3 regions of the Marinobacter sp. NFXS9 genome follow, and region 3 is predicted to be linked to each of the others. Evidence: predicted binding sites of a transcription regulator. Region 3 holds the regulator's gene; each other region holds the start of a gene.
What was found. The regulator sigma-54, encoded in region 3, starts transcription at its own class of promoters, with help from an activator protein. The targets are predictions, from matches to a motif close to ANTGGCATNNANNTTGCTNT.
Positions count from the first base shown of each region.

Region 1 (7,792 bases), on a different contig from region 3:
GGGCAACCCCTTACGGCGGTCTTCCACGGACACCACAATTTCCTGGACCGGCCGACGCGTCACATACTCGTGCAGGCTACCGGGGATATTGACGAGATACTGCTCCGGGACTTCGATCGGCTCATCGTTGATCGGTACAAAACCCACCAGATGGAACCCCTTGCGATTGAAGGGGGTCTGGAGGTCTTCGAGCAGTTGCCGGGCCCGAAAACCCGTGCCCAGCACCAATACCTTCCGCTTGAAGGCGTCGTTGCCCACCACCGTAAAGAAGATGATGCGCGCGATGCCCAGCAGGAAGAAACCAAAGACGGAAGCGGATGTGATGACCCCGTCCCCGCCCAGGTACCAAAGCCACTCCTGGCTCAATAAATAGGCGGTCAGTGCAAACGGAATGCTGAGGATCAGCGCAATGAGCGTACGCAACATCATGCCGGACAGGCCATCTTCCAGCCGGGACTGATGCACGCCCATGGCGACCATCAGCAACATGTTGAGAGCGGCGAAGATGACCGCGGAAGGCAGGATGTAAGCGATGGATTCGGAGAAATAGGCAATATCCCCGAAATACCGGAAGAAAACGGCGAGGCAGAAGGCCCCGACCAATACACTGAAATCAATCAGCCCCAGAATAACAAACGGGAGATGAATGTAATGCCTGAATATCCTGACGTGTGCCACGTCGACTCCTTCACGCCACCCTGCCAGACGCGTCCTTGAATCCGATTGGTAGATCTCCAACTCCTTTGAAGTCTACTCCTTCCGGATTGAACTGCAATTGGATGCAATCTCAAACAGATGGGAGGCGCATGTAAAAATTCCTGACAGCAAAAACCCCGGCATGGCCGGGGTTTAGCAGGTTTCTAACACCGTATCTCGCCAGCTTATGCCTTGCGACGGCGCATCACGCCGATACCCGCAAGACCAAGACCGAGGAGCGCCAGGGAACCCGGCTCCGGCACCTCGCCAACGGTGACGTTGTCGATGCCATAGCCGTCGTCCGAGGCATTGGCGTAGAAAGTAACATCACCCAGACCTTCGGAATCGAACAGCGTGATGTAAAACACGTTGCCGTTACCCAGGGCAGAACCGAAGATGTCTTCGAAGGTGAACGTGGTGCTACCCACGGTCATCCGGCCACCCACATCGTTCGGGTCCGTGATGTAGAAACCCAGGGCGTTGAAGCCCGGCGTCAGCGAGAAAGTCATCTCTTCGCTGTCCATGCTGTCCAGCCAGTTGGCGTTGTCTGAGCCACTTGGAGTCGCAAAACGGCCGCCAAACGGAGAGCTACCATCATCCAGAATGGCAACACCGCCGTTACAGGTGAATCCAAGGTTGCCGCAATCACCGCCTGAACCCGCAACATCCTGGGTAAAGGTGCCAACGCTTGTGGCAATGGAGTTGCTCTGGGATGTCGTGCCAGCCGTGTAAGACTCGAAGTCTTCAGTCAGATAACCTGACTTCAGCTTGGCCAGGAAGTTGGTTTCGGCAGCCTGCGCAGCAGACTCACCGGCGCTGCTGACGTACAGCATGGGCGCCGCCTGAACAGACGCGACCAAGCTGGATACGCCGAGTGCGATGCCCGCACTGATACTGAGAACACGTTCCTTCTTCATGCACAGCTCCTAAACCCGTTGAGGTTGTTGTTAGTCCGTGGATACTTAGGAGCAATAAGAAGGCCAATAATATTTATTTCTTAATAATCAACACATTAAATATATAACAACCCAATTTATGCCCACACCGCTGTAAAGAAAATGGACGTTTTTCGCGAACCGTCAACTCCTTAATTTTTTTAAAAAAGTTGTAAAATCTGTCTCAGATCATAAACAGCGCCATAAAGTCAGGCACCGAGGTACCCTCCAGCACCTTCTGATCGATGCACCGATCAACAATGGCGTCGCACCGCCCTTTCGGAAACCGCGTTTCAAGATTGGCCCGGAACTTCTCCTTGAGCAGCGGGATGCCTTCCTTCCGGCGCCGGCGATGGCCGATCGGATACTCCACGGCGACCTGTTCCGTTTTTGAGCCATCCTTGAAGAAGACCTGAATGGCGTTGGCGATTGAGCGTTTGTCCGCTTCCAGGTATTCCCGGGTGTAGCGGGGCTCTTCCACGATCTCCATTTTGTCCCGCAGGTCGTCGATTTCCGGATGGGCCTGGTGGAAAGCGTCTTCGTAGTGATCGGCCGTCAAGGCGCCAAAGATCAGGGGAACCGCCGTCATGTACTGCAGGCAGTGGTCGCGATCGGCGGCGTTGGCTAGTTTGCCCACTTTGGAAATGATGCGGATGGCGGATTCGTGGGTGGTGATGACGACCCGGTCGATCTCGTCCAACCGGTCTTTCACCTGCGGATGCAGGGTCACGGCGGCTTCGGCGGCGGTTTGCGCGTGGAACTCCGCCGGGAACGAGATCTTGAAGAGGATATTCTCCATCACGTACGACCCGAAATCCTGGGGCAGCGAGAATTGGCGCTGGTCTTCGGGTTTGAGCTTCTGATCCTTGTTGGTCTTGCTGAACAGCACGTCGTAGAAGCCCCATTGGGGCGCTGTCAGCACACCGGGTATGCCCATCTCACCGCGCATGGCGATGTCCGCGAGACGCACGGCACGGGAGGTCGCATCGCCCGCCGCCCAGGATTTACGGGAGCCGGCGTTGGGTGCGTGGCGATAGGTGCGCAGGGCCTGCCCGTCGACCCAGGCGTGGGACAGCGCCGACAGCATCTGCTCCCGGTTCGCGCCCATCAGCTTGGCGGTGACCGCCGTTGAGGCCACCTTGACCAGTACCACGTGATCCAGGCCAACGCGGTTGAAGGAATTCTCCAGCGCCAGCACGCCCTGGATCTCGTGGGCCATGATCATGCTTTCCAGCACGTCGCGCATGGTCAGCGGCGCCTGGCCTTCAGCCTGGCGCTTCTGCGACAGGTGGTCGGCCACGGCCAGGATGCCGCCGAGGTTGTCGGAGGGGTGCCCCCACTCGGCCGCCAGCCAGGTGTCGTTGTAGTCCAGCCAGCGAATGATGCAGCCGATGTCCCAAGCAGCTTTCACAGGATCCAGACGGAAGGAGGTGCCGGGTACCCGGGCACCATGAGGCACTACTGTGCCCTCGACGATCGGCCCCAGATGTTTGGTGCATTCGGGGAAGCGAAGCGCCAAAATGCCGCAGCCGAGGGTGTCCATCAGGCAGTTGCGGGCGGTATCCAGCGCTTCGAGGCTGTCGACCTGATCATTGAGAACGTAATCTGCAATCTTCTGCAGGACGTCGTCGTAATCCGGGCGTTCGTTGAGATCGAATGTCGCTGACATGGGGCGTCTCCCTGGCCGGGAGGGTGCCGCTAGTGTCCCGGCCTTTCAAGAAATGATGGCGTCAGTATGGACCGGAAACCGGGCCGCTTCGAGCGGACCCGGTCTCCTTTAATAGAAACAACTCAGAACGCGTCCCCCGGAACACGTACCCAGCCTTCCATCAGGATGCGCGCACTGCGGCTCATGATGGCTTTCTTCGCGCTCCACTGGCCGTTCACCTGCTCGGCTTCGGCGCCGACTCGCAAGGTGCCCGACGGATGGCCAAACACCACCGAGGTTCGATCGCCGCCACCGGCGGCCAGGTTCACCAGCGTGCCCGGAATCGCCGAAGCTGTGGCGATGGCTACGGCAGCGGTGCCCATCATGGCGTGATGCAGTTTGCCCATGGACAAAGCCCGCACCAGTACGTCGATGTCTGCAGCGGTGATCTCTTTACCGCTGGAGGCTACGTAGCCTTTGGGCGGCGCGACGAAGGCCACTTTGGGCGTATGTTGACGGTTGGCCGCTTCGGCCACGTCGCTGATCAGCCCCATTCTGACGGCGCCGTGGGCGCGGATGGTTTCAAACAGGGTCAGGGCCTGGTCATCGTTGTTGATGGCGTCCTGTAGTTCGGTGCCGTCGTAGCCGATGGCCTCGGCGTTGATGAAGATGGTCGGGATGCCGGCGTTGATCATGGTGGCTTTCAGGGTGCCGACGCCGGGGACATCCAAATCGTCGACGACGTTGCCCGTCGGGAACATGGCACCCTCACCGTCCGCCGGGTCCATGAACTCCACCTGGACTTCGGCCGCCGGGAAGGTCACACCATCCAGTTCGAAGTCGCCGGTTTCCTGCACCTCCCCGTTGGTCATGGGGATGCGGGCGATGATGGTTTTCCCGATGTTCTTCTGCCAGATCCGGACCGTGGCGGTGCCGTTCTCCGGCAGTTGCGTCGGGTCCACGAGCCCGTTGTTGATGGCAAACGCCCCCACGGCTGCGGTCAGGTTACCGCAGTTACCGCTCCAGTCGACAAACGGTTTGTCGATGGAGACCTGGCCGAACAGGTAGTCGACGTCGTGATCCGGACTGTCGCTTTTCGACAGGATGACGGTCTTACTGGTACTGGATGTGGCGCCGCCCATACCGTCGGTCTGCTTGCCGTAGGGATCGGGGCTGCCGATGACGCGCAGCAACAGTTTGTCGCGTGCTTCGCCCGGTACCTGGGCCACTTCCGGCAGGTCGGTCAGGTTGAAAAACACGCCCTTGCTGGTGCCACCACGCATGTAGGTGGCGGGGATTCTGATTTGGGGTTTGTGGGTCATTTTGGTGGTTCCTGGGAATTCTGTGGACGATATCAGCCCCGTGGGGAATTACCGGCAGCCCTGCGGGCTGCTCCGAAGCTGAAGCGTCGGCTACATTTACAGGCCACCCCGAGCATGTAGCAGATGCTTTAGCTTCTGAGGCACCGTCAGGTGCCCCACAAGTAGGTTGGGCTGACGCAGGAAGCCCAACATCCCAGAGGTTCAAACGGACGCTCTGAGTTCGCGTTTTACGACACCGGTCTGATCGGGCACAGACAGTCATCCGGCTAGCCGCCGTCCAAATTTGTTGGGCTTCCGGCGTCAGCCCAACCTACGGGTGCTGGAGGATCATCGGCAGCCCGCGGGCTGCTCCGAAGCTGAAGCGTCGGCTACATTTTCAGGTCACCCCGAGTATGTAGCAGATGCTTTAGCTTCTGAGGCACCGTCAGGTGCCCCAGTCAGCCCCACATAAATAGCTCTTGCCTTGCAGAGACGGTTTCTCAAGCACTTGCCTTATCCGCCTCAGCCTCCAGGAAGTCCTGCGCAAAACGCTGCAGCACACCGCCTGCCTTGTAGATGGACACTTCTTCCTGCGTATCCAGGCGACAAATGACCGGCACTTCCTGGCTCTCGCCGTTGGCGCGGTGAATGACCAGCGTCAACGTGGCACGGGGTGCCGGCTGCCCTTTCACGTCAAACGTCTCGGTGCCGTCGATGCCCAGCGTCTTGCGGGTGATACCTTCCTCAAACTGCAGCGGCATCACGCCCATGCCCACCAGGTTGGTCCGGTGAATCCGTTCGAAGCCTTCGGCAACGATGGCCTCGACACCGGCCAGCGCCACGCCTTTGGCGGCCCAGTCACGGGAGGAGCCCTGCCCGTAGTCGGCACCGGCGACGATGATCAACGGCTGCTTGCGGTCCATGTAGGTTTCGATCGCCTCCCACATGCGCACCACTTTGCCTTCCGGTTCAACACGAGCCAGGGAGCCCTGCTTCACGCCGCCGTTGTCGTCGCTGACCATTTCGTTCAGCAACTTCGGATTAGCAAACGTGGCCCGCTGCGCCGTCAGGTGATCGCCGCGATGGGTCGCGTAGGAGTTGAAATCCTCTTCCGGCAGGCCCATTTTCGCCAGGTATTCGCCGGCGGCGCTGGAGGCCAGGATGGCGTTCGACGGCGACAGGTGGTCCGTGGTGATGTTGTCACCCAGGACCGCCAGCGGCCGCATGCCCGTCAAGTTCTTCTCACCGGCCAGGGCGCCTTCCCAATACGGCGGTCGGCGGATGTAGGTGCTCATCGGACGCCACTCGTAGAGCGGGTCGGACTGCGCCTGGGCCTTGCGGGTGACGTCGAACATCGGGATGTAGGTGTCGCGGAACTGGTCCGGCTTCACCGACGATTTCACGATGGCGTCGATTTCCTCGTCTTTGGGCCAGATGTCCTTGAGCAGGATCGGGTTGCCGTCGGCGTCGTGACCCAGGGCGTCCTTCTCGATGTCGAAGCGGATGGTGCCGGCAATGGCGTAGGCCACCACCAGCGGCGGTGAGGCCAGAAACGCCTGCTTGGCGTACGGATGAATCCGCCCGTCAAAGTTGCGGTTACCGGACAGGACCGCGGTGGAATAGAGATCCCGGTCGACCACTTCTTTCTGGATTTTCGGATCAAGCGCACCGCTCATGCCGTTACAGGTGGTACAGGCAAAGGCGACCACGCCGAAGCCCAACTGCTCGAGTTCCGGCAGCAGGTTAGCTTCTTCCAGGTACATCTTGACGGTCTTGGAGCCTGGCGCCAGCGAGGACTTCACCCACGGCTTGCGGATCAGGCCCAGCTTGTTAGCATTGCGGGCAATCAGGCCGGCCGCCACCATGTTCCGCGGGTTAGAGGTGTTGGTACAGCTGGTGATCGCGGCAATGATGACCGCGCCGTCCGGCATTTCGCCTTCTTTCTCTTCCCACTGACCGGCAATACCGCGCTGGGACAGCTCGGAGGTGGGCAGGTGCGCGTGCGGGTTGGACGGGCCGGCCAGGGTGCGCACGACCTTGGACAGGTCGAACCTGAGGACGCGTTCGTACTCGGCGGTCTTCAGGCTGTCCGCCCACAGGCCGGTATGCTTGGCGAAGTTCTCGACCAGCGCGACCTGATCGTCGTCGCGACCGGTCAGCTTGAGGTAGTCGATGGTCTGGTCGTCGATGTAGAACATCGCCGCCGTGGCGCCGTATTCCGGCGTCATGTTGGAGATGGTGGCGCGGTCGCCCACGGTCAGGCTGTCGGCGCCCTCGCCGAAGAATTCCAGGTACGCGCCGACGACCCGCTCTTTCCGCAGGAATTCGGTCAGCGCCAGCACCATGTCCGTACCTGTGATGCCCGGCTGCAGCTTGCCAGTGAGCTCGACACCGACAATGTCCGGCAGGCGCATCATGGACGCCCGGCCCAGCATGACACTCTCGGCTTCCAGGCCGCCCACGCCGACGGAGATCACGCCCAACGCATCCACCATCGGCGTGTGACTGTCGGTGCCCACGCAGGTATCCGGGAAGGCCACGCGGTCGCGCACCTGGACCACCGGCGACATCTTCTCCAGGTTGATCTGGTGCATGATGCCATTGCCCGGCGGGATCACGTCCACATTCTCGAACGCGGCCTTGGTCCAGTTGATAAAGTGGAAACGGTCGTCGTTGCGGCGATCCTCGATGGCGCGGTTCTTCTCGAACGCGTCTTTCTCGAAGCCCGGATGCTCGACGGCCAGGGAATGGTCAACAATCAACTGGGTGGGCACCACCGGGTTGACCTTGGCCGGGTCGCCGCCCTTCTCGGCAATCGCATCGCGCAGGCCAGCCAGGTCCACCAGTGCCGTCTGACCCAGGATGTCGTGGCACACGACGCGGGCCGGGTACCAGGGAAAGTCCAGATCCCGCTTGCGTTCGATGAGCTGCTTCAGGGAATCGGTCAGCGTGGCCGGATCGCAACGGCGCACCAGCTGCTCCGCCAGGATGCGGGAGGTGTACGGCAGTTTGTCGTAGGCGCCGGGCTGGATGGCGTCGACGGCCTCGCGGGTATCGAAGTAATCGTAGTCGGTGCCCGGCAGGGGCTTGCGGTATTGAGTGTTCATGGTTGACCTTTGGCGATAATGGGTCGGGTGTGGCGTTGGTCTCTCTTCATCCCCCTCTCCCCCGGCCCCTCTCCCGCCAGGGGAGAGGGGAGCTTATAACTCTAA
Region 1 is NZ_JAGDDW010000001.1:747,512-755,303, forward strand. It holds gene J3364_RS03225 (TIGR03013 family XrtA/PEP-CTERM system glycosyltransferase) at 1-678, opposite strand, end outside; gene J3364_RS03230 (PEP-CTERM sorting domain-containing protein) at 882-1,613, opposite strand; gene prpD (2-methylcitrate dehydratase) at 1,816-3,300, opposite strand; gene prpF (2-methylaconitate cis-trans isomerase PrpF) at 3,423-4,601, opposite strand; gene acnD (Fe/S-dependent 2-methylisocitrate dehydratase AcnD) at 5,081-7,687, opposite strand.
Region 1: J3364_RS03230 (PEP-CTERM sorting domain-containing protein) is a predicted target of sigma-54. The motif match lies at 1,662-1,681, and genes of this name have one in related genera.

Region 2 (7,792 bases), on a different contig from region 3:
CTCATCCAGCCAGGCTCGTGCCGCGTCGGTGCCGCCTTTACCCAGCGTCAATTTGATTTCCAGTTCCTCAGCCATTTTCCACCCGGATTGTCTTCGAGAGGCTCAGGATAAGTTGCCAATCCTTCAGACACAAAAAAACCGGCCCTGAAAAGAGCCGGTTTATTAGGTTACTGCTTCGAGTCAGCTAAGCGCTGAATCAGAAGTAGTAGGTAGTACCGATGGCCAGATCAGTTTGCTGATCTTCGTCGGCGTAGGCGTAGTTGTCGTCACCCTGTCCCAGGTAACCTTCTACGTAGACGTACATGTGATCAGACAGGTTGTGCAGGGCCTGAACGGTGTATACGTCGATGTCGTCAGCACCGTCTGCATCCGGAGCAGTGCGCTCCCAGGACACGGCGAAGGTATTGGAACCCATGTTGTAGCCGGCGAATAGGCCGTATACGTCGCTAACATCCTTACGAGTCTGGAATTCACCGGTCAGACGCAGGTTGTCCATGCTGTAACTGGCACGAACACCATAGGTGTTTTCGTTGTTCACGTCGTTGTTGGCGGGATCTACAGCGTCGAAAGACTTAGAGTATTTGGTGGCACCGTCATTGGAATCCATGGCCACCGCCAGTTCCAGGCCGCCCATTTCGTACATGGCTGCCAGCTGATACGGGTAGCTGTTGGTGCCGTTGTACTGGTCGTCGCCGCTGCCGTTAATCTGAACAGCTGCGCCGAAGGTCAGGCCGCCGAAAGAAGGAGTGCGGTATTGGATCAGGTCGCCTTCGCCAGTGCTGTAAGAACCGCCCTGGCTTTGACCAGCATACTCGTAGTAGTTGGCGATTTCGTCGATCGCAGACTCGTAGGTGGAGTCGTCAGAACCAACCCATACCTGACCGAAGCTGTCGCCTTTAACACCAACGTAGGCTTCATCGAAAGAGTTCAGGCCACCATTGCTAGCTTTATTGTCAGCATCGAATTCAAGCTCAGCCTTGAAGAAGCCCTCAACGCCCGGCATCAGTTCGTGGCTGTGCTTTACGCCCAGAGTAGAACCGTTGTCTGCCAGCTGGTTGCTGTCACCGTCTGCATTGGAGTTCACGTATACCAGCTGAATGTTGCCGTAAACTTCCGGCAGGTTGGCTTCTTGCGCCAGCGCCGCGCCGGAAAAAGTAGCCGCCGCTACAGCTGATGCGATCAGAGTCTTTTTCATGTTGCGTCTTCCTTCTTGAGTTAACTCAGGTTTTAGCCGCGGGTTTTTACCCGTTTTTAGTGTTGGGCCTTTTGACGGGCCCATTATGTGAATCAAACATGTCATTATTGTTACGCCTCGTGGAAAATCCTGAGCGACAACAGGGACATGCGTGATACGTTTCCTTTCGGGCGGCCTGAATCGTCTCAGCTCCTGCCGGTCTCGACCCAGCTACACCTTCAAGGTCAGTCACTTACAGACGCTTCTTAAAGCGCTGCATGATGACATGGTTTTAATACAGACAATCTTATTTTGCAAATTTTTTTGGCGATTTTTTAAGCGTTTAGCTCCGCCGATTTCCGAATCCAACCAACAATTTTCAGGCCAACTCGAAAAAAATTAAACTTTTTATGCGGTTATGCTACTCAGTGCATTATCTTTCTGTTTCAGGTTGCGCCAAGATGAAGCAACCGTCGATTGACTGCACTGTAATCGAACCTGACACCGAAGCATCGGAAAGTAGCACAACTATTCACTCAATCAAGTGATACTTTCGGCCACCATCGGGCGGCATTGAATCATGGCCACCATGACGGTTTTGTGACAACTCTTCCCGCCCATTGCCTGGATCACCTTGGCCTCACGCCTCCAGCAGGAACGTAACGGGCCCGTCATTGACCAGCGACACCGCCATATCGGCGCCGAATGTTCCCGTTGCCAGCCGAGCCTCTCCAACAAGTTCCTTCGCACTTGAGACAAAAGCGCGAAACAGTGCATCGCCCTGCTCCGGTGGCGCCGCAGACGAAAAACTGGGGCGCTGGCCTTTACGGGTATCCGCGGCGAGGGTGAACTGGGGAACAACGAGAAGGCTGCCTCCGCGATCCTGGAGGCTGAGATTCATACGACCGGCGTCGTCGGAAAAGATACGATAGTTGAGGACACGCTGACAGAGAAGCCGGGCGGTTTCGTCAGTGTCTTCATGCTCAACACCGAGAAACAGGAGGATGCCGTCGTCGATGCGACCGACCGTCTGGCCGTCGACGTCCACGTTGGCGTGAGTCACCCGCTGGATGAGGGCTTTCAAATCAACTCCTTGTCCCTTTTCCGGTTCGAACTGCTGAGGCATGGCCATGGTTGAAATGTGACCAACACATGACAGTACTGCAACGAACTGATCGGGATTCTAATTATCCCCATTCAGCACGGCAAGCGGCGGTTACATAAATAGACAAATGCAGATGAGATCCAAACGGCTCAAGGCGCCTACAATGCGCTCCCTAAACCGGACGGTGATGTGAGTGCGCGTAGTGCTCGGCGATTTTCTCGCAGGCCCGTATCAGGGCGTCGACGATGGCCGGCTCTGACGCCGAGTGGCCCGCATCGCGGATGATCGAGAACTCCGCTTCAGGCCAAACCTCGCGCAGGGCGTGAGCGTTGTCGAGCGGACACACCATGTCGTATCGGCCGTGGACGATGTGGCCCGGAATGCCCTGCAGGCGACCGGCATCCCGAACGATCTGGTCCGGCTCCAGAAACGCATTGTTCATGAAATAATGGCACTCGATCCGGGCCAGGGCGATCGCCACGTGGGGGTGACCAAAATGCTCCACCACCCGGGGATTGGGGTGTAGCGTGGCACAACGCCCTTCCCAGACGGACCAGGCTTTCGCCGCCTGCATCTGCTCCAATTCGTTGGTGCTGGTCAGGCGCCGGTAATAGGCGCCAACCATGTCGCCACGCTCGTCTTTGGGCACTACCGCGAGATAGTCTTCCCAGTAATCCGGGAATATCCGTCCGGCGCCGTCCTGATAGAACCAGCGGATATCCTGCGGCCGACAGAGGAAGATGCCTCGCAATACCAGCCCGAGCACCTGATCCGGATGCGTCTCGGCATAGACCAGACTCAGGGTCGAGCCCCAGCTGCCACCAAACAGCACCCACTGCTTGATGCCAAGGAATTGGCGGATACGCTCCATATCCTCGACCAGGGCCTGGGTGTCGTTGCCGTTAAGCTCCGCCAGGGGCGTGGAGCGACCGGCGCCACGCTGATCGAACAGGATGATCCGGAACCGCTCGGCATCGAAAAAGCGCCGGTAATAGTCCTCACAACCACCACCCGGGCCGCCATGGACCACGACGACCGGAATGCCATCCGGGTTGCCGCTTTCTTCTATATAGAGTTCGTGAGGCGGGTCGACCTTGAGTCGATGCTCGGCGTAGGGCTTTATTTCGGGATAGAGCGTCAGCATGGTGACATCCGGAAGTCGGTGGATCGGGCAGACTTCTGAATGTAGGAGATTGGGCAGGGAATTACCACCCTCGCCGAATGGCCGGCGAGGGTGGTGCGTGCGGACTTACTTCTTGTGGGCCCGACGGCGCTCGTTTTCCTTGAGCAGCTTCTTGCGGATGCGGACCGATTCCGGCGTGACTTCCACCAGCTCATCGTCATCGATGAACTCCAGCGCCTGCTCCAGTGACATCCGGATCGGCGGGGTCAGCATCACGTTCTCGTCCGAGCCGGACGCCCGGATGTTGGTCAGCTGCTTCGCCTTGGTCGGGTTGACCACCAGGTCGTTGTCGCGGTTGTGGATACCGATGATCATGCCCTCGTAGACCTCAGTGCCCGGATCCACGAACAGGCGACCGCGCTCCTGCAGGGTCATCAGGGCGTAGCCCAGCACCTTGCCGTCGACCATCGACACCAGCACGCCGTTGTTGCGGTGCTCGATGTCGCCGCCTTTAACCGGTCCGTAGTGCTCGAAGACGTTGGTGATGATCCCGGTACCGGACGTCAACGTCAGGAACTGGTTGCGGAAACCGATCAGGCCACGTGCCGGCATGATGAATTCCAGGCGGGTACGGCCTCGACCGTCCGGCACCATATTCTTGAGTTCGGCACGACGCAGGCCCATGACTTCCATAATGGAGCCCTGGTGCTGGTCCTCGACGTCGATGACCACAAACTCGTACGGCTCCTGCAGCTCGCCGTCCACTTCGCGCTGAACGACTTCCGGACGGGACACGCCCAGCTCGTAGCCTTCGCGGCGCATGTTCTCGATCAGGACCGACAGGTGCAGTTCGCCCCGGCCGGAGACCTTGAACTTCTCAGCGGTTTCGCCCGGCTCAACGCGCAGTGCCACGTTGTGCAGCAGCTCTTTATCCAGACGCTCCTTGATGTTGCGGCTGGTGACGAACTTGCCTTCTTTACCGGCGAACGGGGAATCGTTGACCTGGAAGGTCATGCTCACGGTCGGTTCGTCGACCGTCAGCGCCGGCAGACGCTCCACATTCTGCGGATCGCACAGGGTATCGGAAATAAACAGCTCGCTGATGCCGCTGATACAGACGATGTCACCGGCACTCGCCTCTTCGACCGGCACCCGCTGCAGGCCGTGGAAGCCTTTGACCTCAAGCACCTTGGCGTTGCGCTTCTTGTCGTGACGATCAATGACGGTGACCTGCTGCCCGGGGCGCAGCTTGCCGCGGGTGATTCGACCGATCCCGATAACGCCGACATAACTGTCGTAGTCCAGCTGCGACACCTGCATCTGGAACGGGCTGCTGACATCGACATCCGGCGCCGGCACGTGCTCGGCGATCGCCTCGAACAGTGGGGTCATGTCGTCCGCCAGCTGATCCGCTTCCGGGCCGGCGATGCCGTTCAGTGCCGACGCGTAGACAATCGGGAAATCCAGTTGCTCATCGGTGGCACCGAGGCGATCGAACAGATCAAATACTTCGTTGATGACCCAATCCGGACGCGCACCCGGGCGGTCCACCTTGTTAACCACAACGATCGGTTTAAGGCCTTGATCGAAAGCTTTCTGGGTCACGAAACGGGTCTGGGGCATCGGCCCATCGACAGCGTCCACCAGCAGCAGCACGGAGTCCACCATCGACATGACGCGCTCGACCTCACCCCCGAAATCGGCGTGGCCCGGCGTATCGACGATGTTGATCTGGTACTCGTTCCAGCGGATCGCGGTGTTCTTGGCCAGAATCGTGATACCACGTTCACGCTCCTGGTCGTTGGAGTCCATGATGCGCTCGGCGCCGCTTTCTTTGCGGTCCAGGGTTCCGGACTGCTCGAGCAGCTTGTCAACCAGCGTGGTCTTACCATGGTCAACGTGGGCGATAATGGCGATATTTCGGCGTTTTTCGATCACAAGATAATCCTGAGGCATGCAACTGACCTGAGACGATTGAAGGGACAACGCAGTCCGGCATGCCATCTCAAATCTGAAAAATGTTAGTCGGGGGCCAGACCATGGTTTCCGGACACAGCAGGCTCACCCTGGGAAATGGAAGCCCGCGACGGATGACGACGGGCTTCGGGCGCGCGCAGTATATCGAAAACAGCAAGGCACAACTACGGTTAAAGAGTGAACAACCGTAGTTTTGCAAAAACACTCGAATGATAATGCGCACTGTTTTGGGTCATTTTTCGAAATAACGCACCTTAATAGAGCGCATCGTGCACCACACGTGTGACATTGCACACAAGCGCACCGTCCCTCCCGCCCCTTAAATGCCCACTCTGCACCACCATCGAACGATTCTCTGATCTTGGCAAGCGCTTTGCTTATCTGATTGCAGCCGAATTTGCAGGCACGCGCGCAGCTGTTTTGATAAGCTGCCATGCGCCTGTCGAATGAATCGGACGCTGGACGAATATCGTTCAGCCGAGCCGGCTCCATAAAAGACATAAACTGACGGAGTATGCGTAATGTCCAAGACGCTTGACCTGATCAAAGAGCACGAAGTCAAATGGATCGACCTGCGGTTTACCGACAGTCGCGGTAAAGAGCAGCACGTGACCCTGCCTTCTTCTGAAGTGGATGAAGATTTTTTCTCAGACGGCAAGATGTTTGATGGCTCTTCCATCGCCGGCTGGAAAGGCATCAACGAATCCGACATGATCCTTATGCCGGACGACGCGACGGGCGTGATCGACCCGTTCACCGAAGAAACCACGCTGAACATTACCTGCGACATCGTTGAACCGTCGACCATGCAGGGTTATGAGCGGGATCCGCGCTCCGTTGCCCGTCGTGCCGAGGAATACCTGAAGTCCACCGGCATCGCCGACGGTGCCCTGTTCGGCCCGGAACCGGAATTCTTCGTTTTCGATTCCGTGAAGTGGAACACCGACATGCAGGGTTCCATGTACGAAATCTACTCTGAAGAGGCCGCCTGGGTTTCCGGCGAGGATTTCGAGCGCAACAACATCGGTCACCGTCCGGGCGTGAAAGGCGGCTACTTCCCGGTTCCGCCGGTCGACAGCCTGCACGACCTGCGTGGCGCCATGTGTGCCGCCATGGAATCCATGGGCCTGGAAATCGAAGTTCACCACCACGAAGTGGGTACGGCCGGCCAGTGTGAAATCGGCGTTGGCGCCAACACCCTGACCCGCAAGGCGGACGAAGTCCAGATTCTGAAGTACTGCGTCCACAATGTGGCCCACGCTTACGGCAAGACCGCGACCTTCATGCCGAAGCCGGTGGTTGGCGATAACGGTTCTGGCATGCACGTTCACATGTCCCTGAACAAGGATGGCAAGAACGTCTTCGCGGGTGACGGCTATGCCGGTCTGAGCGAAACCGCCCTGTACTACATCGGCGGTATCATCAAGCACGCCAAGACCATCAACGCCTTCACCAACGCGTCCACCAACAGCTATAAGCGTCTGGTGCCGGGCTTCGAAGCACCGGTTATGCTGGCCTACTCCGCCCGTAACCGCTCCGCTTCCATCCGTATCCCGTACGTAAACAGCCCGAAAGCGCGTCGTATCGAAGTGCGCTTCCCGGATCCGTCTGCCAACCCGTACCTGGCCTTCGCCGCCATGCTGATGGCCGGCCTTGACGGCATCCAGAACAAGATCCACCCGGGCGATGCCATGGACAAGGATCTGTACGATCTGCCGAAGGAAGAAGCACTGAACATCCCGACCGTGTGCGAAACCTTCCAGGAAGCGCTGGACGTTCTCGAGAACGACCACGAGTTCCTGACTCGCGGCGGCGTCTTCACTGAAGACATGATCGCCGGCTACATCGATCTGAAGCGTGCCGAAGTCGAGCGTCTGAACATGACGACTCACCCGGTCGAGTTCGATCTGTACTACTCTGTCTAAGAGCCACCGCTCTGACAGCAAAGCCCCGCTCCGGCGGGGCTTTTTTCGTTTCAGGAAGACACAAAATTCGGCTTAACAGCCGTGCCGCCGACCGCTACATTAGAATCCCGCAAGGAACACCGTGAGGCGGTTGCATTGCAGCGCCCCACCTGCCAATAATCGGGAATAAAAGAGAAAACAGGGAGCCCCCGTGAAGAAACTTGTGGTTGTATTTGGCCTCCTGGCCCTGGCGGCAACCGGCGCCCAGGCCCAGGTCTATAAAAGCGTGGATGAGCACGGCAACGTGACCTACACCGACGAGGCCTCATCAGGCGGTGAGCCCGTGGACGTCAAGCCGGTGACCACGGTGACCCTGCCCAAGGCCGAACAGGTCAAGGCGTTTGAAGAACGCCAGAAAAAGGAAGAAGGCAGCAAGCAGAAGGCCTCGGCCCGCTACAGCCGCGTTGCGTTTAATTCCCCGGAAAACGACAGCGCTTTCCACAGCGGCA
Region 2 is NZ_JAGDDW010000010.1:50,848-58,639, reverse strand. It holds gene J3364_RS15525 (CYTH domain-containing protein) at 1-75, opposite strand, end outside; gene J3364_RS15520 (porin) at 197-1,195, opposite strand; gene dtd (D-aminoacyl-tRNA deacylase) at 1,815-2,258, opposite strand; gene pip (prolyl aminopeptidase) at 2,452-3,423, opposite strand; gene typA (translational GTPase TypA) at 3,529-5,340, opposite strand; gene glnA (glutamate--ammonia ligase) at 5,901-7,304, shown strand; gene J3364_RS15495 (DUF4124 domain-containing protein) at 7,495-7,792, shown strand, end outside.
Region 2: glnA (glutamate--ammonia ligase) is a predicted target of sigma-54. The motif match lies at 5,740-5,759, and genes of this name have one in related genera.

Region 3 (7,792 bases):
TGGTCCTGGCTATCTCCAACTCCGGCCAGACCGCCGAAGTACTGACCATCCTGCCACTCATCAAACGCATGGGCGCCCCGCTGATCAGCATGACCGGCGAGCCGGATTCCGTACTCGCCCGGGAGGCCGAAGCCAACCTGGACGTGAGCGTTCCACGGGAAGCCTGCCCGCTGGGCCTGGCACCCACCAGCAGCACCACGGCAACGCTGGTGATGGGCGATGCCCTCGCCGTCGCCCTGCTCGAGGCCCGCGGTTTCAGCGCCGAGGATTTTGCCTTTTCGCACCCGGGCGGCAGCCTTGGGCGACGCCTGCTGCTGCGCGTTTCCGACATCATGCACACCGGCGATCGCGTTCCACGTGTGTCTCCGGACACCCTGCTCAGTGAGGCCCTGCTGGAGATTTCCGGCAAGGGACTGGGTATGACTACCGTCGTGGACGACAACGGTCAGATGATCGGCGTCTTCACCGACGGGGACCTGCGCCGCACACTGGATCGCAACCTGGACGTTCACATCACGCCCGTCCGCGACGTGATGACGGTAGGCGGCAAGCGCATCTGCGAAGAACAGCTCGCCGCCGAGGCGCTGAAAATCATGGACGAGGTCAAGATCACCGCGTTGCCGGTCACCGACCGCAACGGCGACCTGGTGGGCGCGATCAATATGCACGACCTGTTGCGCGCCGGCGTACTCTGAGGCGCCAGAATCCGTTAACCTGAAAGTGATGTTAAAGGAACCCTTCATGGAACGTCCGTTGCCCGACGACCTGATCAGCAAAGCCGCCGGCATTCGCTTGCTGGCCCTTGATGTGGATGGCGTCCTCACCGATGGCCGTCTTTATTTCACGGCCCAGGGCGACGAAATGAAGGCTTTTAACATCCTCGATGGGCATGGCATCAAGCAGCTCCAGCGGGCCGGAGTCGACGTCGCCATCATAACCGGTCGCAACTCACCGCTCACCGCAAGACGGGCGCGCGATCTGGGCATAAAGCACCTGCAACAGGGCCGCGAAGACAAGGAAATCGCCCTGCGCGAACTCCTTCAGGAACTGAACCTGCCCGCCGAGCAGTCCGCCTACATGGGCGATGACCTGCCGGATCTGGGTGCCATCATGCACGCCGGCCTGGGTCTGTCCGTGCCCAACGGCCACTGGTACGTTCGCGAACAGGCCGATTACACGACCGAAACGGCCGGCGGCGAAGGCGCTGTCCGGGAAATTTGCGACCTGATCCTGCAGGCCCAGAACAAACTGGCGGATCTGCACCTCACCTATCACGCACGGGGCGCCTGATGTTGCTGAGCCGCCTGAACCATCCGCGCCTGCGCTTCCTGGCCCTGGCTGTCCTGTCGGCGGTGCTGATTGGCCTGCTGTGGCGCAGCGACGATCAGGGAGGCCCCACCATCGGCCAGGAACTGCGCGGCCCGGATGAGCCGGACAGCTTCGTGGTCAATGGCGAATACCGGTCCTTTGACGAGCAGGGCAAGCTGACCACCGTGATCAGCAGCCCCCGCATCGAACAGTTTGACGCACAGAACCGGGCCCACATGAAGCAGCCCAGGGCCACCATGATCGATGCGGACTCCGGCCAGCCCTGGCACATGCGCGCCGACGAGGGCAACTACCGCACCAATCGCGATGTGATTGACCTTTCCGGCAACGTGGTCATCAGCCGCGTGCTGGCCTCGGGATCCGAAGGCAGCCTGGAAACCACGCATCTGACACTGGATAACCAAAAGCGCATTGTGCACACTGACGCCCCGGTGCTGCTCCGGGATCCGCGCGGCACCACCCGGGCCACCGGCATGAAAGCCTGGATCGACCAACGGATCGTGCAACTCCAATCACAGGTGGAAGGACAGTATGAATTGTCATCTTCGCAATAAGCCCCGCCTATTGCGACGCATCGCAGGCGCGGCCCTGCTGGTGCTGGCATCCCAAGCCCAGGCTTTCGACCTCAACTCCGACAGCCCCATCAAGGTCAGCGCGGACCAGGCGCGTCTCGACGACGCCAAGGGCACCGCGATCTACACCGGTGACGTGGTGGTCCGCCAGGACGGCACCGAACTGACCGCCGACAAGGTCGTCCTGTATCGGGAACAAGGCGCACTGAATCGCATCGAGGCGCACGGTAAACCGGCCCACTACACCCAGCCCAAGACCGCCGATACGGCCAAGACCGATGCTGAAGCTATGACCATCATCTATGCGGCCGGCGAAAACCGGATCACCTTCATCGAAAAGGCCGTCATTCACCAGGACGGCAACGTCTTCAAGGGTGAGGAAATAAACTACGACACTGCCACCCGCGTGGTCACCGCCAGCGGCAGTCGCGACGGTAACGATCAGGACGGTCGGGTCGAGATGGTCATTCAGCCGCGCCAGAAAACCGGCGGGGAGAGCGGCAACTGATGGCGATCCTGCGCGCAAACAACCTGGCCAAGAGCTACAAGCAGATCAAGGTCGTCAAGGATGTGTCCCTGGAAATCCGCAGCGGCGAGATCGTCGGACTGCTGGGGCCCAATGGCGCCGGCAAGACCACCTGCTTCTACATGATCGTCGGCCTGGTGCCGGCCGATAACGGCCGCGTCACCATCGACGAGCGGGACATCACCCCCCTGCCCATGCATGGCCGGGCCCGCGCTGGCATCGGCTACCTGCCGCAGGAAGCGTCCGTGTTCCGCAAACTCAGTGTTCGCGACAACATCATGGCGATCCTGGAAACGCGTAAGAAACTGACCAAGGCCGAGCGCGAGACGCAGCTGGAAAACCTGCTGGAAGAATTCCACATCACCCATATCCGGGACAGCCTGGGTATGGCGTTATCCGGTGGCGAGCGGCGCCGGGTGGAAATCGCCCGGGCGCTGGCGATGGAACCGGCGTTCATTCTGCTCGACGAACCGTTTGCCGGCGTCGACCCGATCTCGGTGAGCGACATCAAGCAGATCATCCGGCACTTGCGGGATAAGGGGATCGGCGTGCTGATTACCGATCACAACGTGCGAGAGACCCTGGATATCTGCGAGAATGCGTACATCGTGAGTGGGGGTCACATCATTGCCTCCGGTCACGCCGACGACATCCTGGCCAACCAGCAGGTCAAGGAGGTCTACCTCGGCAATGAGTTCCGATTGTGAAAAACGGTCACAAATCCGGCCAAAGTGCGCCCGGGGCTATCGCATAATCGGCCCGAGACGCTAAACTCAAAATCAGGACCGGACGGCGAACAACTCGCCCTGACGGTCAAAACGTTGTCATCTGGACACCCATAGCAGTAAACTTCGGCAAAGAATTTGCTTGTCGCGCCAAATCGTCATTCGACATGTTAACTTTCAAGGCCCTATCGATACCGGGCGTGGCGCGATCCGCGAAAACCAGGCAACAAAAGTACAGCCGACAGGCATAGGGTGACGGGACTAAATCGATGGTAATGAAAGCTTCGCTTCAGCTGAAGCTGGGTCAACAGCTCACCATGACACCCCAGTTGCAACAGGCCATTCGCCTGCTGCAACTGTCCACGCTGGATCTGCAACAGGAAATCCAGCAGGCGCTTGAATCCAACCCCATGCTGGAGACCTCCGAGGAGGAGGACGGTAACGACGCCGCCGAGAACGACGGCGATACCGACGACAGCAGCTCCAAAGAGCAAAACGACTCCGACGCGTCGCAGGAAGACACCAGCTGGGACGAGCCCGCTGACGAACCGGACTGGAACACAGAAACCAACCAGGACATTCCGGACGACCTGCCCGTCGACACGGCCTGGGACGACATCTACCAGTCCGCACCCGCTCCCGCCTCACGCGGGGAAGACGATGACGACACCGATTTTGAATCCCGCAACTCCCCCACCGAAACCCTGCAGGATCATCTCCTCTGGCAGTTAAACCTGACGCCCATGGGCGATCGGGACCGTGCCATTGCCCATGCCCTGCTCGATTCGGTGGACCCGCGAGGCTATCTGGTGACGTCCCTGGACGACATCCACGCCGGCCTGGTCGATGAGGCGGACGAAGATCCGCTGGAAATGGACGAGGTCGAGGCGGTCCTGCGTCGACTGCAACATTTTGATCCGCCAGGCGTCTTCGCCCGTGATTTGCAGGAATGCCTGCTGATCCAGCTCAACCAGCTGCCGCCGGACACCCCCTGGTTGCCGCAGGCCCGACTGGTGGTCAGTCACTACATCAACCTGCTGGGAAACCGGGACTACGCCCAGCTGCTGCGCCGCAGCCGCCTCTCGGAAGAACAGCTCAAATCCGTGCTGGCGCTGATCCAGACCCTGAATCCACGCCCCGGCGACTCACTCGATCGCGCCGAACCGGACTACGTGGTGCCCGATGTGGTGGTGTCCAAGATAAAGGGCCGCTGGCGCGTGGAGCTGAACCCGGAAATCGCACCGCGCATTCGCGTCAATGCCGGCTACGCCGCCCTGATCCGTCGGGCCGATAACAGCGCCGACAACACCTATTTGCGCGATCAGCTACAGGAAGCCAAGTGGTTCATCAAAAGCCTGCAGAGCCGTAACGAAACCCTGCTCAAGGTCGCCACACGCATTGTCGAGCATCAGCAGGGATTCCTCGACCAGGGCGAAGAAGCGATGAAGCCGCTGATCCTGTCAGACATCGCCCAGGCCGTCGGGATGCATGAATCCACCATCTCGCGAGTGACCACTCAGAAGTACATGCACACACCGCGCGGCATCTTCGAGCTCAAGTATTTCTTCTCAAGTCATGTCAGCACGAACGAAGGCGGCGAGTGTTCGTCTACGGCAATTCGTGCCATGATCAAGAAACTGGTTGCCGCCGAAACACCCAAGAAGCCACTCAGCGACAGCAAGATTGCCGCTTTGCTGGGTGACCAGGGGATCCAGGTCGCACGACGTACCGTGGCCAAGTATCGGGAAGCCATGCATATTCCGCCTTCCAACGAGCGCAAGCGGTTGGTGTAATCGCCGGAGGGAACGGAAGAGCAGGATTTTCAAGCGTCCGCCGCACGCGACGGGCTCAACGCCGGAAACGGAGACGTTATCCGGGCATGTCGACAATAGGAGAAGCCTATGCAAATCAATATGTCAGGTCACCATGTCGAATTGACTCCCGCTCTGAAAACCTATGTTTCCGAAAAGTTCGAAAAACTCGAACGCCATTTCGACCACATCAGCAATTGTCAGGTGACCCTGTCCGTGCAGAAGCTCCGCCAGACGGCCGAAGCAACCCTGCACGTTATTGGTGGTGAAATTCATGCAAAGGCTGAAAACGAAGATATGTACGCGGCCATTGACGGACTCCTAGACAAGCTCGATCGCCAGATCCTGAAACACAAGGAAAAGACGGTCGATCGAATGCACGGCGCGACCAGCCGCTAGCGGTTCATAAAGGGAAAGCATTCCATCCATGACGGAAAGTCCACTAACCATCCAATCCATCCTGGTTCCCGAGCTCACCCTCTGTGGTGTGCCGGGAACCAGTAAGAAACGCATCCTGGAACTGATCGCCGAGAATGTCGCCCGGCGCTATCCGGAACTCGACGAGACCCAGATTTTCAACAATCTGGTGTCCCGCGAGCGGCTCGGCAGCACCGGGATCGGACAGGGTATTGCCATCCCCCATTGCCGGCTGGAAGGCTGTCATCAGGTGGTCGGCGCCCTTCTGACCCTGGAAGAAGGCGTGGCTTTCGATGCCATCGACAACCAGCCGGTCGATCTCCTGTTCGTCCTGATCGTTCCCAAGGAAGCCACCAGTGAACACCTGGAGCTTCTCAGCCAGCTGGCCGAGAAGTTCAATGACCGCTCTTTCTGCGAGCGTCTGCGACGCTGTGAGGATGCGTCGCAGCTGTTTGAGGTCATGACGCAATCAGAGTGAATCATCTGCTGATCGGCGAAGGCACGGCATGAAACTGATTATAGTCAGCGGGCGCTCCGGCTCTGGCAAGAGCACGGCCCTGCACGTTCTGGAAGACCTGGGCTACTATTGCATCGACAACCTGCCCATCGGCCTGTTGTTTCCCTTGGTCGAGGAGGCGGGCAACGCCTCGCCAAACAAGTTGCGCAACATTGCAGCGAGCATCGACGCGCGCAACCTGTCCGATGAGATCGCCAATTTCGAGGCCATCCACGAGCGCCTATCCACCTGCGGCATGAAGGTCGAAATCGTCTTCCTCGATGCCACCGACCAGGCTCTGCTGCAGCGCTTCCACGCCACCCGACGCAAACACCCACTCAGCGATGGGCGAACGTCATTGCGCGAGGCGATCACGGACGAAAAACACCTGCTTGAGCCGCTGGCGCAGCTGGCCGACCTGTATATCGACACGACCGAGCTGTCGATGTACGAGCTACGGGACATGATCAAGCAGCGTATCGTCGGCCGCCGGGAACAGGAACTGGCCTTGCTGTTCCAGTCCTTCGGCTTCAAACACGGCGTACCGGTCGACTCCGACTACGTGTTCGACGTGCGCTGCCTGCCCAACCCCTACTGGGACGCCAACCTGCGTAAATTCACCGGTGTCGATCCAGAGGTGCAGGCGTTCCTGGAGAGCCAGCCGGAAACCCGGGAGATGCTGGATACCCTCACCCGCTTCCTGGAAACCTGGCTGCCCTCGTTCCAGGCCAGCAATCGCAGCTACATGACCATCTCCATTGGCTGTACCGGTGGCCAGCACCGCTCGGTTTACATGTGCGATCAACTGGGCCGCTACTTCAACCAGAAGTACACCAATGTCCAGGTTCGCCACACCGAGCTGCCGCACCTTCACCCAGCGTCGACTGACGATCCGTCATGATTCGCCAGCCGATCACCATCATCAACAAGCTCGGACTGCATGCCCGGGCGGCGGCCAAGCTGGTCGGCACGGCGTCGGATTTCGACAGCCAGGTGCTGATTGCAAAGGAGGGCCGAGAGGTAGACGGCAAGAGCATCATGTCCGTCATGATGCTGGCCGCCAGCTGCGGCACCGAAATCGAGCTGGTGCTGGACGGGCCCGACGAGCAGGCGGCCCGGGACGCCTTGGTCGCGCTGATCAACGATTACTTCGGTGAAGGCGAATAGGGGTTCGCGAATGTCGCTGCGCGGCCCCTCTCGGCGTGCCCCAAAGCCGGTGGAATTCACCTACACTGAATTCTCACGTCTGCAACGTAAGTCCGCTATACTTAGGAACTTCTGAATAAGTCCTGGAGCGCCTCAGGGTGATCATGGCCGACCACTTACGCTCGGCTCGGTGACGAGACATTTCAGGACTTATCCAGGAATCCCACAGAACGAGACAGGATGGCGCAGCAGTCCCCGGATTGCCCGCCAGAGAATCAGCCGCAGGACGCGCCGACCGTCCTGATCCGGATTCATGGGTAAGTCATGTCAGACGCAGTCGAAAACAGCCAGGCCCGGCAGCGCCTCCGCACCCTGGGCGAAGCGCTGGACAGCGGTGCCCTGCAGCAGGTCGCGCGCATCCTCAACGGTGGCCTGAGCCCCAGCGATATTGCTCACCTGCTGGAATCCTCTCCGCCACGCCAACGCGCCCTGCTCTGGAACCTGGTCGACAAGAGCCTGGAAGGGGAAGTTCTCCAGTACCTCAGCGACGACATCCGAAGCTACTTCCTGAGCAAGCTGAATGCCCAGGAACTGGCGTCCATCATCGAAGACTTCGAGTCGGACGACCTGGCCGACTTGCTGCAGCAGCTGCCGGACACGGTGATCCAGGAAGTCCTCGACACCATGGACGACCAGGATCGCCAACGGGTGGAGGAAGTCCTCGCTTACCCGGAAGACACCGCCGGCGGCCTGATGAATACGGACACCAT
Region 3 is NZ_JAGDDW010000003.1:20,629-28,420, forward strand. It holds gene J3364_RS05990 (KpsF/GutQ family sugar-phosphate isomerase) at 1-695, shown strand, start outside; gene J3364_RS05995 (KdsC family phosphatase) at 742-1,290, shown strand; gene lptC (LPS export ABC transporter periplasmic protein LptC) at 1,290-1,883, shown strand; gene lptA (lipopolysaccharide transport periplasmic protein LptA) at 1,861-2,409, shown strand; gene lptB (LPS export ABC transporter ATP-binding protein) at 2,409-3,134, shown strand; gene J3364_RS06015 (RNA polymerase factor sigma-54) at 3,422-4,945, shown strand; gene hpf (ribosome hibernation promoting factor) at 5,054-5,362, shown strand; gene ptsN (PTS IIA-like nitrogen regulatory protein PtsN) at 5,391-5,858, shown strand; gene rapZ (RNase adapter RapZ) at 5,887-6,777, shown strand; gene J3364_RS06035 (HPr family phosphocarrier protein) at 6,774-7,043, shown strand; gene mgtE (magnesium transporter) at 7,347-7,792, shown strand, end outside.